DNA from 2 places in the Sporosarcina sp. P12(2017) genome. Region 1 is predicted to be linked to the other one. Evidence: a T-box and tRNA genes for the amino acid it is inferred to sense, from the RefSeq annotation. Region 1 holds a T-box; the other holds one or more tRNA genes.
The links. A T-box is a leader RNA that pairs with one kind of tRNA and senses whether it is charged. The one in region 1 lies ahead of alaS (alanine--tRNA ligase), so its partner is inferred to be a tRNA-Ala.
Positions count from the first base shown of each region.

Region 2: it has a tRNA-Ala gene. The T-box ahead of alaS (alanine--tRNA ligase) is inferred to sense a tRNA for this amino acid. The anticodon was not compared.

Region 1 covers NZ_PDYL01000001.1:36,326-45,940, forward strand. Annotated here, with positions in the region: gene CSV80_RS00180 (tetratricopeptide repeat protein) at 1-426, shown strand, start outside; gene recD2 (SF1B family DNA helicase RecD2) at 459-2,885, shown strand; T-box leader at 2,925-3,131, shown strand; gene alaS (alanine--tRNA ligase) at 3,174-5,807, shown strand; gene CSV80_RS00195 (IreB family regulatory phosphoprotein) at 6,013-6,285, shown strand; gene ruvX (Holliday junction resolvase RuvX) at 6,282-6,701, shown strand; gene CSV80_RS00205 (DUF1292 domain-containing protein) at 6,715-7,002, shown strand; gene mltG (endolytic transglycosylase MltG) at 7,055-8,233, shown strand; gene CSV80_RS00215 (O-methyltransferase) at 8,257-8,895, shown strand; gene udk (uridine kinase) at 8,922-9,557, shown strand.
Region 2 covers NZ_PDYL01000007.1:65,477-75,091, forward strand. Annotated here, with positions in the region: gene CSV80_RS07180 (DMT family transporter) at 1-768, shown strand, start outside; gene CSV80_RS07185 (ABC transporter ATP-binding protein) at 841-2,559, shown strand; gene CSV80_RS07190 (ABC transporter ATP-binding protein) at 2,559-4,400, shown strand; gene CSV80_RS07195 (hypothetical protein) at 4,739-5,149, shown strand; gene CSV80_RS07200 (hypothetical protein) at 5,279-5,479, shown strand; gene CSV80_RS07205 (YusW family protein) at 5,997-6,452, opposite strand; gene CSV80_RS07210 (DUF2804 domain-containing protein) at 6,554-7,570, opposite strand; tRNA gene CSV80_RS07215 (tRNA-Ala) at 7,644-7,716, shown strand; gene CSV80_RS07220 (transporter substrate-binding domain-containing protein) at 8,019-8,840, shown strand; gene CSV80_RS07225 (amino acid ABC transporter permease) at 8,842-9,510, shown strand; gene CSV80_RS07230 (amino acid ABC transporter ATP-binding protein) at 9,536-9,615, shown strand, end outside.

The DNA.
Region 1 (9,615 bases):
CAAGAACGCTTTGAAGAAGCAGCAAAATTATATGAAAAAGCGATCCAAACAGGATTGGACTCTGCCGATGCATATTTCATGCTCGGTAAAAGTATGGAACAAGCAGGTAATGACCGTTTAGCTTTACCATATTTGCAGCGTGCCGTTGAATTAAATTCTGACGATCAGGAAATTGCATTGTCCTATGGAATTTTACTAGCGAAACTCGAGCTATTTAAAGAGGCGAAGCCTGTATTTGAATCGATCTTGGCGGTAGTTCCGGATCATGCGGATAGCCATTATAATTTGGGTGTTTTATATGCAGTATCAACGGAAGACAAAGCAAGTGCACTGTCACACTTAGAACAAGCATTCACTGCAGAACCTGACCATACACAAGCACGCTATTTATTCGATATGATCAAGCTTGGAGAACAAGGCGAGTAATACATCAGCTAAAAAAGGAGGGAGCCCTAGCGATGAGTGAAACAGCACCATATATAATCGGCAGACCGGTCGTGACGATTTTTCATAATACGACGAATCTATTTTCCATAGTCAAGCTAAAAGTCACTTCCACCAATACCGATTACCGCGACAGTGAAATAGTGATCAAAGGGTCATTCCCTCCTTTAGTTGCGGAAGAAGATTACAAATTTACGGGTCGACTAGTCAACCATCCGGTACATGGACAGCAGTTCGATGTGCAGACGTTCTCGAAAGAGTTACCTGCGACAGAAGCGGGTCTGATTCATTACTTATCCGGTGATTTGTTTCCTGGAATAGGGAAGAAAACAGCGACTGATATTGTCAAGACACTCGGCAATAACGTCATCCAGAAAGTTCTCGAAGACCGCAGCGTACTGGACCAAATCCCGCGTTTGAGTGACGAACGAAAAGATACGCTTGTTTCGGTCTTGCAGGAGAATCTAGGTCTTGAGCGTACAATGGTGCAACTGAATGAATGGGGCTTCGGTCCACAAGTGGCTATGCGAATATATCAAGCCTATCAAGATGACGCCATCACGATTCTGACGGAAAATCCATACCGTTTAATCAAGGAAATCGAAGGAATCGGCTTTCAACGTGCAGATGATCTGGCAAAGCAACTCGGGCTCGTAGGAGATCATCCCGCGCGTATTAAGGCAGCTGTTTATTACAGCGTACATAATGAAGTACAGTCAGCAGGGCATGTCTACGTGGAGTCAGAGGTGATCTTGCCGCAAGCAAAACAGTTACTTGAATCAAGTCAGGCACATATCATCTCGTACGAATCGATCACGCAAGCAGTGATTGAACTCGTCGAAGAAGGCACACTGTCTGCCGAAATGCAGCGTCTCTACTTGCCCTCTCTTTATTTTTCAGAAATCGGTATTGCCGCTAAAGTGAATAAAATTCTCGAAAATGAAGTCGCCGAACAATTTCCTGCTTCTGAAATTAGAAAAGCTATTGGTGAAATTGAGGAACGTTTGGAAGTGCAATATGCCGAAACACAAGTCGAGGCCATTGAACGTGCTCTTCATTCTTCATTGCTTGTGTTAACAGGTGGACCAGGAACAGGGAAAACAACCGTGATTAGAGGCTTAGTTGAGGCGTATGCAGAACTGCACGGCATTTCACTCGACCTTGAAGAATATGCACGTAAAAAAGAGCCGTTCCCGATTATTTTGGCAGCACCTACCGGGCGCGCAGCGAAGCGAATGTCCGAATCGACTGGACTACCCGCCATGACGATTCATCGTCTACTCGGATTTACAGGTCAGGAAACCGAAGAAGAGACGGAACGCGAAGTGGATGGCAATCTCATTATCATTGATGAAACATCCATGGTAGATACTTGGCTCATGCATCAGCTGTTAAAAGCTGTCCGCAACGACGCACAGTTGTTATTCGTTGGAGACCAAGATCAACTACCTTCCGTTGGACCCGGACAAGTGTTGCATGACTTCATGCAGTCGGGAAAAATCCCAGTTGTTGAACTGACCGATATTTTCCGACAAAGTGAAGGCTCAACAATCATTGAAATGGCACATATGATCAAGCAAAAAGAATGGACGATGGATGTCACGAAGAAGACGTCTGATCGCTCATTTATTAAAGCATCGAGTGATCAAATTTTGCCTGTGGTTAAACAAATTGTTCAAAATGCAACATCAAAAGGACATTCCATTAAAGACATCCAAGTGCTGGCTCCGATGTATAAAGGTCCAGCAGGCATAGATGGCTTGAATAAAATGATTCAAGAAGTGACGAATCCTCCTGCAGAAGGAAGAAAAGAAATGGTCTTCGGTGAAACGATATATCGCATTGGAGATAAAGTGCTGCAACTCGTCAATCAACCGGAGAGCAATGTCTTTAACGGGGATATGGGAGAAGTTGTTGCGATCATGTTAGCGAAAGAAACTACTGACAAAAAAGCGATCATGGTGGTTTCGTATGATGGCAATGAAGTGCAGTATGAACGAAGCGATTTGAATCAGTTGACACTGGCGTATTGTTGTTCTATCCATAAATCCCAAGGTAGTGAATTTCCGATTGTCGTCATGCCAATCGTCAGAAGTCAGCGGAAAATGTTGCGTCGTAATCTACTGTACACAGGGATTACACGAGCGAAGAACTTCTTAATACTGTGCGGTGAAGCGGAAGAATTTAAAGCGGGGATTGCACGCACTGACGAAACAGAGCGACAGACGACGCTACAAGAACGCATAACGGGAGAAACACAAGAAGTTCAGACAACACAACTTGAGGAAACTATTACGCGCAATACAGCACCTGCAAAAGTGGCGGTTGAACCACGAGATACGTCTCCGGCAAAGTTAACGATGGACAATTTTACTGGAATTGATCCGCTCGTTGGCATGAACAACGTGTCACCATTCGACTTTCTTGAAGTGACTGATTGACAAAGCGAAAGAACTTTCCTATAATTCGTTTAGAAATAATGAAAAACGTTGAAGGAACAAGTACCTGTTTATTCTGTGTCATAGAAAAGAGCTTCTTGGCTGAAAAAGCTCTCTCAGATTTACAGCGAACGCTATTCCGAAGTTGCAGGCTAATCCCTGCCGTCTTGCCGCGTTAAGGCAACTCGAGATACCGCGTCATGCGGTAATTAGGGTGGTACCGCGATCAATAAAACCTTCGCCCCTTTATACAAGGGGTGGAGTTTTTTTAATTTTAGGAGGAGCAAAACGATGAGAAAACTTACGGCATCTGAAATTCGCCAAATGTTTTTAGACTATTTTAAAGAGCACGGGCATACTGTAGAACCATCAGCTGCATTAGTGCCGGTTGATGACGCATCACTACTATGGATCAACAGTGGAGTCGCTACATTGAAGAAATATTTTGATGGACGAGTGATTCCTGAAAACCCGCGGATTGCGAATGCACAAAAATCGATCCGCACAAACGATATTGAAAATGTCGGCTATACAGCGCGTCACCATACGTTCTTTGAAATGCTCGGCAACTTTTCTATTGGTGATTATTTCAAAGAAGAAGCCATTATTCGTGCGTGGGATTTCCTGACAAATGAACAATGGATTGGTTTTGATCCACAACGCTTGTCAATTACGATCCATCCGGAAGATGAAGAGGCGTACGCAATCTGGAAAGATCAGATCGGTATTCCGGAAGAGCGTATCATTCGTCTTGAAGGAAACTTCTGGGATATCGGTGAAGGTCCAAGTGGTCCGAACTCCGAAATCTTCTACGATCGTGGACCAACTTACGGTGACGATTTCTCAGATCCTGAATTATATCCAGGTGGAGAAAACGAACGCTATTTGGAAATTTGGAACTTAGTATTCTCTGAGTTCAATCATAATCCTGATCACACGTACACACCGCTACCGAAGAAAAACATCGATACAGGAATGGGTCTTGAGCGCATGGCATCCGTTATCCAGGACGTGCCTACGAACTTCGATACAGACTTGTTCTTACCGATCATTGAAGCAGTTGAAAATGTATCAGGAAGAAAATACGGTGAAACTACGCAAGCAGACACGGCGTTTAAAGTAATTTCGGATCACATCCGCACGGTAGCATTCGCTATTGGAGACGGAGCACTTCCTTCCAATGAAGGCCGGGGCTATGTTCTACGCCGTCTATTAAGAAGAGCAGTTCGTTTCGCGAAGCAATTAGGCATTGATAAGCCGTTTATGTACATGCTGGTGCCAATTGTTGGAGATATCATGAAAGACTTCTACCCTGAAGTTCATGACAAACAGGCATTCATTATGAAAGTTGTGAAAAACGAGGAAGATCGTTTCCACGAAACATTGCATGACGGTATGTCGATTCTAACGACCATCATTGAAAAGGCAAAAGCTTCAGGCTTGCCAATCGTTTCAGGCAGTGACGCGTTCAAGCTCTATGACACATACGGCTTCCCGTTTGAACTGACAGAGGAATTTGCTCTTGAAGAAAACGTGGCAGTCGATCGTATCGGGTTTGACGAAGAAATGGCTGCACAACGAAACCGTGCACGTGCTGCGCGTGCTACATCCGACTCCATGCATGTTCAATCGGGTGTTCTTGGTGAAATTCATGAAGCAAGTGAATTCATTGGGTATGGTCAACTAGAAACAACTGCAATTGTTAATGTCCTTGTTCAAGACGGTCAACGTATCGCGCATGCATCTGAAGGAGAAACCGTACAACTTATGTTGGATCAGACTCCGTTCTATGCAGAAAGTGGCGGTCAAGTAGCGGATAAAGGAACGATCTCCAATGAATCGTTCACAGCGGAAGTTCGCGACGTCAAAAAAGCACCTAATGGACAGAACTTGCATACGGTCTTCATCAGTTCAGGTGAATTGAATGAAGGCGTATCAGTTAGCGCAAAAGTGGACGAGTTCTCACGCAATTTGACAGTTAAAAATCACACAGCTACACACTTGTTGCACCGCGCGTTGAAAGATGTTCTTGGTGAACATGTCAATCAAGCAGGTTCATATGTTGGACCGGATCGTCTTCGCTTTGACTTCTCTCATTTTGGACAAGTTACAAAAGAAGAGCTCGAGCGTATCGAATTCCAGGTCAATGAACAAATTTGGGCAGGCACTCCTGTCAATACGATCATTTCACCCATTGCAGAAGCAAAAGAAATGGGTGCGATGGCATTGTTCGGTGAAAAATACGGCGATATCGTTCGCGTCGTCAAAGTTGGTGGCTACTCTGTCGAGCTTTGTGGAGGTTGTCACGTTCGCAACACGTCTGATATCAACGTATTCAAAATCGTTTCAGAAGGCGGCATCGGAGCGGGCACACGACGTATTGAGGCCTTCACGGGTGGACAAGCATTCCGTTCATTTAAAGAAGATCAAGCAATCATCGATGAAATAGCAGCAACTGCAAAAGCGACTCCGAAAACAGTCGTGACGAAAGTCGAATCGATTCTCGCTGACTTTAAAGAACTTCAACGCGAAAATGAATCACTGCAAGCGAAGATGGGCAACAGCCAATTGGCAAGTGTCATGGAAACGGCTCAGCAGATCGAAGACGTTACAGTCATTTCTGCAAATGTAGAAGTGAAAGACAATAACGGTTTACGTCAATTGATTGATGAAATGAAACAAAAAACTTCCAAAGGCGTCATTGTACTTGGTACAGTAACGGATGGGAAAGTAATGCTGGCGGCTGGTGTTACCGATGACTTAAAAGGTGGCAACTACCACGCAGGTAAAATCGTCAACCATGTTGCGTCACTTTGTGGCGGAAAAGGCGGTGGACGTCCTGACATGGCGATGGCAGGAGCGAAAGATGCATCAAAACTTGATGATGCGCTTCAATCCGTGTATGATTATGTAAAATCTGTTTAACCATTATGTAGAGCGATGAATCATAAAATATAGATACATGTAACTAGTTAATTTTCATTTGGATGCCTAAAGTATATGCCCAGATGTAAGAGCCAGACTAGAAGCGAATATGAACGGTGGTTGATCCACCAATCTATGTAATATGTATATCATGACGGTAGATCGTTATAGACATAAATGGAAATCGGAAAGCGGGGTGTCGAGTATGAATTCGTCCGATGAAACGATGAAGTTTAACTTTCCTGAAGAGTCAATGGAGGAAGAAGTCAAAACAGTCATGCTCCACGTTTACAAATCATTAGAAGAAAAAGGTTACAACCCAATTAACCAGATGGTCGGCTATTTATTATCAGGAGATCCAGCCTACATTCCACGACACGAAGACGCACGCAGTCTGATCCGGAAACTGGAGCGAGACGAAATTCTAGAAGAATTAGTTAAGTTCTATATCCGAGAAAACAGAGGGAAGACAGAATGAGAATTATGGGATTGGATGTTGGCACGAAAACCGTAGGCATCGCGATCAGCGATAGTCTCGGTTGGACAGCCCAAGGAATAGAAACGATCAAAATTGATGAAGCGGTAGGTTCTTTCGGGATGAAACGAGTCAAACAGCTGACAGAAGAATACGAAGTGACGGAGTTTGTCGTCGGGTACCCTAAGAATATGAATAATACGATTGGTCCCCGTGGAGAAGCTTCCGAACAGTACGCAGAGAAATTACGCGAAAAGTTCGGTTTACCTGTCGTATTATGGGATGAGCGATTAACTACTATGGCTGCTGAACGCGTTTTGATTGAAGCGGATGTCAGCCGTAAAAAACGTAAATCGGTCATAGATAAAATGGCAGCTGTCATGATTTTACAAGGCTATTTGGATTCACAAAAAAACTAGAGGTGATTAAACAATGGAACACGGACAAGAAACAATGACAATCGTAGATGAGAACGGCGAAGAGCACGTATGTGAGGTAATTTTAACATTTGATTCAAAAGAATATGAAAGATCATATGTGCTTTACCATATTTTAGATGGCGAAGAGAGAGACGATGACGAGGAAGTTGAAATCCACGCATCTGCATTTATTCCGACTGAAGAAGGACAAGATGGCGGATCACTTCTTGAAATCGAATCTGATGAAGAATGGGATATGATCGAAGAAGTATTGAACACATTCCTTGAAGAAGAAGAGTAAGCGATAATATCATGTGACGGGCGGAATGGTGCTGACCGTTCCGTCTTTTTTAATGAAGTTATCTATAGCGGAAGAAGAGGTGAGGCTTGTGGCAAAAGAGCCCCAGAGAAAAAAAGATGTCATGTTTGAACGTATGTTAGAACAGAAGGAAGAAGTGAGAACCGTTAGAAAAATAGTGTTTTGGATTGTGGCGGTCGTGTTGGTTGTAGGGATAGTAGGAGGTTTTTCGGTCTATACATACATAAAAAGTGCGTTAGAGCCTGTTGATCCGGACTCGGAAAAAATTATAGAAGTAGAAATTCCGATCGGTTCAGGTTTGGATATGATTTCGGAAAAACTACAAGAGTCGGGTATTATCAAAAATGCGCGGATTTTCAAATACTATGCAAAAGTAAACAATGAAGCAGACTTTCAGGCTGGAACGTATGGATTAACGCAGTCTATGACACCAGATGAACTGATTAAGAGCCTGAAAACAGGTGTAGTCTATCGCACACCGGCATTTACACTTACGATTCCGGAAGGGTTAACGATAGATCAGATTGCAGAAAGAACAAGCGAAAAGACGACGATTACGAAAGAACAGTTTATGGAGTACGTGACGAATGAACAAGTCATTCAAGAATATATAGCCAAGTATCCAGAAGTCATAACAAAAGAAATTCTTAATGAGAATATACGTTATGCACTAGAAGGTTATTTATTCCCTGCTACTTATCCATTCTTTGAAGAAAAACCTACAGTTAAAGAAGTGGTCGATACGATGGTGGATGCCACTGTGCAAAACGTCATACCGTATAAAGCGTATTGGGCAGAGAAAGACAAAAATCGTTCAGTTCATAAAATGCTGACATTTGCTTCCCTGTTAGAAAAAGAAGCAACTGGCCAATCGGATCGCGAAACGATTGCGAGCGTCTTCAATAACCGTATTGAACAAGAAATGCCATTACAGACAGATCCAACCGTTTTATATGCACTAGGGGAACATAAAGCCCGCGTCATGAATGAGGATTTGAAAGTGGAAAATGTCTATAATACGTACAAGAATAAAGGATTACCGCCAGGTCCCATTGCGAATGCTGGAACTGCTTCTCTCCAGGCAACAGTAGAACCATCCAATACTGGATACTTGTTCTTCCTGGCAGATAAAGATGGCGTTAATCACTTTGCTAAAACATATGAAGAACATTTGAAAAACAAAGCAAAGTATATCGACAGCCAACATAAATAATACGTCGTAAAGGGGAAGTAAATATGACGGACTACAATACGTACATTAGCCGCTTTGTAGAAGAAAAAGAGCCGCTCATCGTGGAGATGGAGCACTACGCTGCAGAGCATCGTGTGCCCATCATGGACGATACAGGCTTGTATACGTTGATCGGGCTACTGCAAATTCAGCAGCCGAAACGTATTCTTGAAATAGGAAGCGCAATTGGCTATTCAGCTATTCGATTAGCGAAAGCTTTTCCTGAAGCCGTCATTTATACAGTCGAGCGTGACGCAGAACGGTATGAGAAAGCAGTCGAATATATTGAGCGCAGTGGACTACAAGAGCGTATTAGTATCATTCATGATGACGCACTCGAGTTAGACGAAACCAAGTTACCACAAGAACCATTTGATACACTGTTCATCGATGCAGCCAAAGGGCAATATCGAAAGTTTTTCGACAAATATAGCCCGCTTGTCGGTTCTTCAGGTGTAATCTATTGTGATAATATGTTTATGCATGGTATGGTGCTGTTGGAAGATGCAGACATACCAAAACGCAACCGGACAATGATCCGAAACTTGCAACAATTCACGAGCTGGGCGATGCAGAATGTTCACTATGAAACGTCCCTTGTACCAATAGGTGACGGCATTTTAATAGCTGTGAAAAAGTACTAAACAGTAGGCTACAAAGGGGAATTGCTGTGAAGAAAAAACCTGTCGTAATAGGTATTACCGGTGGTTCGGGCTCCGGTAAGACAAGTGTCACAAAAAAGATACACGAGGTATTCCAAGGTCATTCGGTCGTAGTGATTGAACAAGACGATTACTATAAAGACCAATCACATTTAGTGTTTGAAGAAAGATTAAAAACGAATTATGATCATCCATTAGCATTCGATACCGACCTACTGATTCAACATGTCCGGCAGCTGATCAACAGACTGGCAATCGAAAAGCCAACATACGATTACACATTGCATACACGTTCAGCTGAAAAAGTAACTGTAGATTCACAAGATGTCATCATTCTTGAAGGAATCCTCGTGTTGGAAGATGAACGATTGCGAGATCTTATGGATATCAAGCTGTTTGTGGATACGGATTCTGATATTCGTATAATTCGTCGAATTTTACGAGATATTCATGATCGTGGCCGTACAGTAGATTCTGTTGTCGAGCAATACGTAACGGTTGTGCGCCCCATGCATAACCAATTTATTGAACCGACAAAAAAGTATGCTGATATAATCATTCCGGAAGGCGGCGAGAATGCGGTCGCCATCGATTTGATGGTAACGAAGATAAAAACAATTCTTGCTTCTGTCGACGAAGTATAATATGATGATGACATAATTTTAAATTAATTTAGCATCCGTTGGTCTTTCTGTAGAAAAA
Region 2 (9,615 bases), on a different contig from region 1:
GTCGGTCGTCCTATGAGGCAAAAGTTGTGGTTGCGCAAAATGGTGATGTTCGGCGTGATCGGAATGCTCGGTGTACAGTTTGGATTCGTTCAAACCATCGCACATAGTGACGCAGTAGTCGCAACATTATTCCAGTTCGTTGCACCTGTCTACATCATCATTCTGCTTTCAATATTTCAGAAATCCTTCCCGCCAGGCAGCCAAGTAATCGGTATGGTCATTGCGTTATTCGGTTTGATTTTACTTTTAACAAACGGTTCATTCTCGAGTATTTCATTGAGTACGACCGCAATTGTGTGGGGTGTGATTGTAGGATTTGCCTTTACTTTCTACACACTATATCCCGTAGTTCTTATGGCAGAGTGGGGTGTATTACTCGTCGTCGGCTGGGGAATGTTCATTGGTGGTATGACTTTATTCATCATCAACTTGCCGATGTTCTTCATGAATCTTGGTTCTTTGCTTGACGGTCCAGCGATGGGTATGTTGTTACTCGTCATCATTATGGGAACACTCGCATTCATCATGTTCCTGCAAAGTATGAACTATATTTCACCTGTTGAAACGAGCGTGCTTTCCAGCTTCGAACCGCTTACAGCGATGATAGTCTCCGTATTCTGGCTAGGTCAGGCAATGGGTGTCTGGCAACTAACTGGCGCGGCGATCATGCTAGTGGGGGTTGTCTGGTTATCCATCGGCGGTAATCGCAAGAAGAAAAGCGCTCCGTTCCCAGATCCTATTCAAGAGTACGACCATAGCGAGGTATAGCTTTTCGCCTGTACACACTGTATTCCTATATGACATAATGAAAGGAAAGTCAGCAAGTAAAGGGTGAATTAGATGAAAACGGTTTTTCGCTATGCACTACCTTATAAATGGCCAATGTTCATCGCCATTTTACTCATGTTACTTGAACTATCGGTCGAATTAATTCAGCCATTGCTGATCGGTAGAATTATAGATGAAGGTATTATGAAAGAAGACTTGAACACGGTTCTGATTTGGGGGAGTGTCATGATGGCACTCGCCTTTATAGCGCTCTTTACGGGCGTCGTCAATTCCTATTTCGCTGCACATGCCGCGCAAAGTTTCGGCTATGATCTTAGACAAGCTTTGTTTCGGCGCGTCCAGACGTTTTCGCTAGCGGCATTTTTGCGCTTTCCGACATCTAGTCTCATTACACGTTTGACAAGTGATGTGACGCTTGCCCAAACCGCACTCTTCATGGGGTTACGGATTATGGCCCGCGCACCGTTAATGGCACTCGGCAGTCTGATTATGGCATTCGTCGTCAGTCCAAAACTCGCAGTATTCTTACTAATCGGTTCACCGTTCCTAGCTGTATTCCTCGTCGTCATGGCGCGCAAAGGTGTACATTTATTCGGGCAAGTTCAACGCCGTTTGGACGGTGTCAATCAACTCGTACAAGAAAATTTACAAGCGGTTCGTCTCATTAAAGCCTATTTACGAGGTGTTTTTGAAACGAACCGTTTTTCCAAAGCGGCAAGTGCACTGAAAAAAGATAGTGTCCATGCGATGCGCTTAATGGAACTAATTTTACCCGTGTTACTGTTCATCATGAACGTCAGCTTTATGGCGGTGCTTTGGTTCGGCGCAGACGAAGTCCGCAACTCAAATATGCCTGTCGGAGACGTCGTAGCAGTCGTCAACTACACGATGAGAATGACAAGCGCTTTTTCAATGTTCTCCTTTTTGATCGTCATTTTCTCGCGCGCAAAAGCGTCTTCCGATCGGATGGAAGAACTGCTAGTTGCCGATGGTGATCTCGAAAAGCTAGAGATAGCCGGCAATTGCCAACATGGTGCTGTTTCAGTTCGTTTTGAGCACGTATCATTCCGTTATCCAGGAACGAATGAAGATGTGCTTAGAGACGTGTCGTTTGAAGTTCCAGCGGGTGAGAAGCTTGTCATTATGGGGGCTACCGGTTCCGGTAAATCCACGATGCTTCAACTACTCCCGCGCATGTTCACAGCGACGGAAGGTACTGTGTGGATCGATGGCAAAAACATAGCCGACTGGCCGCTTGACACATTACGGAACTTGACCGGTTATGTGCCGCAGCAATCAATGCTCTTTACAGGTTCGATCACTGATAATCTTTCATGGGGTAAACCGGATGCCACTGCGAATGAAATCGAAGAGGCCGCTAAAAAAGCACATATTCATTCGTCTGTCATGGACTTTACAGATGGCTATGAAACACGTGTCGGGCAGCGCGGAGTGAATTTATCTGGCGGTCAGAAACAGCGTCTGTCGATTGCTCGCGCATTGATTCGTAAGCCCTCCTTACTGATTTTGGATGATAGCACGAGTGCACTAGACGTCAAAACCGAATCGTCATTATGGGAAGCATTGCAGGAAGAAGATACGACGATGCTAATTGTCACGCAAAAAATCCAAACTGCTCAAATTGCTGATGCGATTTTATTATTATCAGATGGCGAGATTGTGGGCTATGGCGCGCATGAAGAGTTACTTCAAACGTCTGCCTTCTATCGTGAAATTGCGAAATCGCAACAGAATGGGGGAGTGGCGTGATGCGAAAACCATTCGGCTATGAGCCTATTATTCGGAAAGAGGATTTATCAAAAGTACAGCGTAAAAAAGTTCAGAAAGCGGGCGACTGGAAATCTGTACTTGCACGCATTTGGCGTTTGATCGATCAACAACGAGGTTTACTGATCGCAGTCATGACACTCGTTTTAATCAGTTCAGCCCTAGCGCTAATTGGCCCATTGATGATCGGAAACATGATCGACCATTTCATCATTCCGAAAAAAGTGGACGGGCTCAGTATGCAGATTGGTTTATTACTGCTCGTGTATGCAGGCTTCTCATTGTCTACCTATTTCCAAAACTACTGGATGGTCGGAATCGCACAGCAAACGGTTTATCGTCTGCGCACGCAATTATTTGGCCATCTACAGAAGCTGCCCATCCGATTCTTTGATAAGCGGCAGCACGGAGAATTGATGAGCCGCGTGACGAACGATATCGAGAATGTTAGCCAGACGCTGAACTCTTCGTTGATCCAAGTGTTTTCAAGTGTACTGACACTGGTCGGTACGGTATCAATTATGCTGTATCTCAGTCCGTTATTGACGTTGCTGACTATGATTATCGTACCTTTAATGTTTATTGCCATGCGCTGGATTACTCGTCGCACGGGTATATTATTTAAAGAGCAACAGCGCGCAATCGGTGAATTAAATGGGATGATTGAAGAAACCGTTTCTGGTCAACGTGTCGTCAAAGCGTTCTCACAGGAACAGAATGTCATGGAAGAGTTCGCGCAAAAAAGCGAACGCCTTCGTACAGCGGGTTTCTGGGCGCAGACGTATTCAGGCTTCATTCCAAAAGTCATGAACACACTTAATAATATGTCGTTCGCGATAGTTGCGGGGGTTGGCGGACTGCTGGCGGTGACAGGATATGGTGGCGTAACAGTCGGAACGATTGTTATCTTCAGTGAGTACGCACGGCAATTCACGCGACCGCTGAACGATTTGGCCAATCAATTCAATACCGTACTCTCCGCCATTGCAGGAGCAGAGAGAGTGTTTGCCATTATGGACGAGCCTGTAGAAAAAGACGAAGCAACGAAGCAGATCAAAACATTATATGGCGATGTCGAGTTCCGCAATGTGACGTTTGGTTATGAAGAGGAAGCGATTATTAAGAACCTTAGCTTCCATGTTCAATCAGGTGAAACGGCTGCCTTTGTTGGTGCAACAGGAGCAGGGAAGACGACGATCATGCAACTGCTGTCACGCTTTTATGAAGTAGACAGCGGCCAAATTCTACTCGACGGCATCGCGATCGACGAACTGCCACGCCATACCGTACGTAGCCAAATGGCCTTCGTCTTGCAAGATCCGTTCTTGTTCGAGGCGACAGTTCGCGAAAACATTCGCTACGGGAGACTCGACGCAACGCACGAAGAAGTGGAAGAAGCTGCAAAAAAAGCTAACGCCCATAGCTTCATCTGCAAACTATCGTCCGGCTATGACACGGTGCTAACAGCCGGTGGCGAAGAGATATCGCAAGGACAAAAACAACTATTGTCCATAGCCCGTGCTCTAGTAGCGGATCCAACCTTGCTGTTACTCGACGAAGCTACTAGTAGCATCGATACAGTGACGGAGCTCGCGATTCAAGAAGCGTTGGAGCGTCTCATGGAAGGACGAACAAGCTTCGTCATCGCCCACCGTTTGAACACCATTAGACAAGCAGACAAAATCTTTGTACTGGCAGATGGCGAGCTACTCGAATCCGGCAGCCACGAAGGACTGCTGGAACGAAAAGGCGTGTTTTATGGGATGCTGAATAATGAAGGGGAGGAAACTGTTGATCACAGCCTTCCGCTTACGATTGATTAGTGAAGTTTTCTACTGGTGGAGAGTGGAGTTAAAAACCTTACTTCTTCGTCTATGAAATTGAATAATTACAACATGAACGAGCATCGCATGTAGCGGTGCTCTTCTTTTTTTGAATAAACTTAATCAGAATATTTTTGGAAAATTTATGTATGCCTGTAATATAGTAACTGAAAGAGTGGAATCAGAAGGTTTAAACATAGTTAATTGAATTCAGGGTATTGGAGAAAAGTGGACACTCTTACACTTCGTGGACGTATATATAGTAGAACTATAATTGTTCAAGGATCAAGTCAAAGCCAAATAGAAGAAGAGTCATTTTGATAAAAAGGGGGGCTTTTATGAGAAGGTTCTTTTATTACTTCGGTTGGACAATGGTGATAGGAATTATTATTTATGTAGGTGCTAAATATCAGTTCCTGTTGAAACAAGAATACATGAAAAACTACGAAGCCCTATCATTTGTTTTGTTTTCATCAATTTTTCCTATTGGTATTGGAATGCTGCTTAAGTTACCAAAACTTATAAATGAAATTATAGAAAATAGACAATGGACCTTTAATTGGGCTAAATTCATGGGGATTGGGTTGCCATCTCTTGGTGTATTATCTATAAGTATATTAATATTTACACCAGCAGGGGAGAATATTATTCCGTTTGTACCAGAAATAATGTATTCGGGAAATTCAACAATTCAAACAATAGCTGGTGTAGTGTTTGGCTTTATTTTGTTAGATAGTGTAAAGAAATAATGAGTTTTATTTAGATTAACAGGTGTTGTTGTTGAAGAAGTGTTGTGCCTGAAACGGGCCATTTTATTGAATGACCTTTAAAATAAATTAGAAAGGCGAATATGCCTAATTAGGGAGGAGGGAAATTGTATGCTGATTAGCTTGATGCAGGGGATAGGCATTTTTTATTTTTGGACTTGGTTTATCTGGCCATTTGTATTTGTTTTTTCATTGGTTTATGCAATTTCTTCATTAGTGAAAGTCGACAAAACATCAATGAAGCCTGCAATAGTCGCTTCTATATCACTTTTAATAATGCTAGCTGGAGTGACTTCCCCGACATTTAGTTAGTTATTAAACGGGGACGATTGTGGTAAATGGTTTATTCCCAATCGCTTAGTTGATCGGAGTGGAAGCCGGCGACTCCGGGAGGATCAGCGGGACAGGTGAAACACCCGGCGAGCGAAGCGAAGGGGTGTGGTTCACCGCACGCCCTCCGGAACGCGTCCGGCTGCAACGTAGATCAACGGGTTGCAACCACTATCCCGTTGTCGGGGGCGATTGTGTAACATAGTTTATTCGCACTTACTTAGTTGACCGGAGCGAAAGCCGTAACGAAGAACGACTTTTGCGAGTGCAACGCAGATCAAAGGGTTCCAACCATAACTGTCAATTGGTAGTGGGGCTCGTAGGATTTACAAATTAATTTGGTTAGTACAACTTACTTTAATTACATTAAATCATTAATAAAAAGGCATGCAAAAAAACCGCTAATTCATATATGAATTAGCGGTCTGCTTTATTCTGCATTTTGTACTAGTGAACCGAACAGGTTACTAAACCCGTATAAATAGCTGATCCCACGTTATTACTTTTTCTCATCAATATGAAGAGTCTTGTCGTCTGCAAACTCTACATCCAACTTAAACTCATCATACCCATCAAGACCGTACCACTGCAAAATGCGGTCGATCGCTTCTTCTTTAGTAGTCCCACTATCAATCAAAATCTCCATAAACATCTTATGCATATCGTCAATCGCTTCATTGCCTTCGAGATTCACTTCCTGGAACTCATTGACATACTCTGCATCACCAGGCTTTACATCCTCATAATCCGTTTCAATTTTCTTATCGTCTTTCTTGATCGTTAAATCGAAATCCGTGAAGCCGTAGCCGTCACCTGTGTTCATTGTACTGCCTTCATCCTCGCCTTCAATGCTGACCGCAGCGTCATTGTCCGGTGCCTTGTCTTTTGACGAGCAACCTCCGAGAAGTAATATAGATGAAACCCCAGCAATAGATAATATTCGTATTAATGACATAAGCGCCACCCTTTCTAAAGTGTATACTACTTGTATTATCACCTTAAAACAGTAAAGTTAAACAAAAAACGGATCTCTTTGTAGGTAGGAGAGAAGGATAATTAGCGATACTTACGCTCCAAGATCGAACCGAGCATCTGTCGAATAGGTAAGACTTGTCCGCTTGGTAGTCGAACTTTTCCATGATAATAGCCGACATATTGAGTAATCGACATCTTTCTAACAAGATAGTGATCGAGTGTTGGGCATTGGAAGAATGGTTTAAATGTCAATTGGATATTATCCGAAAATTTCGTATGTATTTTCCATGCACTTTTCGGGTCTTTTTTATCGCTCGTGAATACTACATCCTCGTGAAATTTATGCATTGCACCTTCCACAAAGACAGCATTTTCCGTTAACCCCGTACCATCCGTCCAACGGCCGCCAAAATTCAAGCCGATTCGTTTACCGCTTGTCCGTTGAGAGGCCATTGCCCAATCCCAATTCGTTCCCGCATGCCACACACCACGACCATAATCGTGGACCGCGAAACTATAATACGGATTAAAATCATAGCGTCGATCGCCAACGCGAACATATCCGCCAGTCGGCATAATAGAGTGTTTGGAGGTGAAATGGAATGAGTCTCGACTTCTCGGGATGACCACATTTAAAGATTCATCTTTCTCGGGATGAATAATATGCAAATCTGCATGCAATACTTCATTGTCGAAATCAGGAATGACCACGGACAAATGCGTTTCGCCTTGCATATGGACGAGTTGAATTGTAATATCGTCATGCACAAACTTAATACTTTCGAGTGCCTCTTCAGGCATTTTTATACGTCTTCCAAAAGGTAGGGTTACATGTTTTTCATAGAAACGCTGTGTTTCATAGTTGAGTATGTAAACTAGACAAATAACTTTATGATCTAAGTGTACAATCGAGGCAGTCAATAAGACCTCTTCCCCGTAGATGCACCAATTATTCCAGCGCTTCTTTTTCATAAACTGTCCTCTTAGATTGCTCCTCACTAAAGGGCTGCGTGCGTATCCTATTGATTCAGGATTCAGAAGTCCCTTGGAGTCACACAGAGACACAGTTTCAGTCAACTCTCTTTCTTCATGCTGCATGCCGTTAACCACCTTTCTTGCCTATTGTCTTTTAAACGAACAGTTGATATACTCTATATTGTATCAGATATGAGGGGCATTAGCTCAGCTGGGAGAGCGTTGCGCTGGCAGTGCAAAGGTCAGGGGTTCGAGCCCCCTATGCTCCATTAAGATAATCGCGGCAGTTCTTGAGAGAAATCTCCAAGAACTGTTGCTTTTTTTTATTTAAAACGATACTACTCATACTATACTCCCCTTTACCGTGCGCAATAAAACTATTTACTATTGTATAATTATTCATTGTAGCGTATATTAAATAATATAGGAAGTAACCGTTATAAGATCTTGTCCAATATATGTAGTATGCAAGCAAACGTATACATATACTTGTAGACAGTTGTAAGTCAGTATCTTATAATTGTATTAATTTAGAATATTTATACTAGTGAAGAGAGAGAAGGGGAAATGTATGAAGAAGATGTTTACAGCACTATTACTTATCCTAGTCTTGGTCGTTGCGGGATGTAGTAGTAACGATGGAGGAGCAGGATCAACAGAGAAGTCCACGTTAAAGAATATTAAAGACAACAAGAAATTGGTGATCGGAATTGCACCAGGTTATTTCCCTTTTGAAATGAAAAGCATTGACGGCGGATTTGTCGGCTACGATATCGATCTAGCAAACGCGGTAGGTGAAGCGCTAAATACAGAAGTGGAATTTAAACAATTCGCATTTGATGGCTTAGGACCAGCTTTGCAAATAGGTGATGTGGATATGGTCATCGCGGGTATGACGATCCGTGGAGACCGTGCACTATCCATTAGCATGTCGAATCCTTACTATAAAACAGGTCAGGCGATCATGGTGCCAGCTGCGAGCAAAGGTATCAAATCATGGGAAGAGCTTGATGTTAAAGGTAATAAAATTGCTGTAGGTATCGGGACTACGGGCGCACTGCTTGCAAAGTCTCAGTTCAAAAATGCGGAAGTAGTAGATTACGAAGATTTCCCGTTGGCAGCTACGACAATGGGTTCAGGACAGGCTGATGCAGTGGTGTATGATGAACCTGCTATTGCGGTATGGCGCTTAGAACACGAAGGAGAAGTTCATCAGCTCGAAGGTTTGCTTTCAGCTGAAAACTTAGGGATTGCAGTGAAGAAAAATGATTTTGAAACGATTCAATGGTTGAATTCATTCTTGCATAGCTATGTTGATAGCCCGGAAGAATTAGCATCCAGAAGTCGCTGGTTTGAGGAAAGCGACTGGCTAGATAAGGTTTCGGGAGAATAATATGGGCGGCTATGAATATGACTTCAGTGTAATATCGCAAAATATGGATATCTTTATTGAAGGGGCGCTGAAAACACTTGAAATTTCGGCGATCGCATTATTGTTGGCTATTCCGCTGGGTATTATTATCGGAATGGGCCGGATTTCCCGCAATAGATTCATCCGTATTCTTTCCTCAGCCTATGTAGAAGTCATGCGCGGTGTGCCGTTGCTAGTACTGCTGATTTGGATTTTCTTTGTGCTCGGTCAATTTTTAAAACTCGGTTCCTATTGGGCATCGATTATTGGTCTAGCTGTCTTTACCGCAGCATTCATTGCAGAAATCGTTCGTTCAGGAATACAAGGTGTGCCAAGAGGTCAGATGGAAGCGGCTCGTTCGTCAGGTATGACCTACTGGCAGGCAATGCGTTTGATCGTCTTGCCACAAGCATTCCGACGAGTTTTACCGCCACTTGCTTCACAATTCATCATGCTAATTAAAGATTCTTCTTTGATCTCGGTCATTGGTGCGACGGAATTGACGTTGAACGCGAAGAACCTCGTTGCCACTAGTATGCGTTCCATTGAAGTATGGACATTCATAGGTTTCGTTTACTTCGCCATGACGTTCACGTTATCCATGATCATTCGTGCGATCGAACAAAAGTTATTAGCGAGAGAAAATTCATGAAGTTCGATGTGAAGGAGTGCCAGATATGATTTCTATAAAACATGTGAATAAAACATTCGGTATGAACCAAGTGCTGACAGATGTCACGCTTGAAGTGCCTAAATC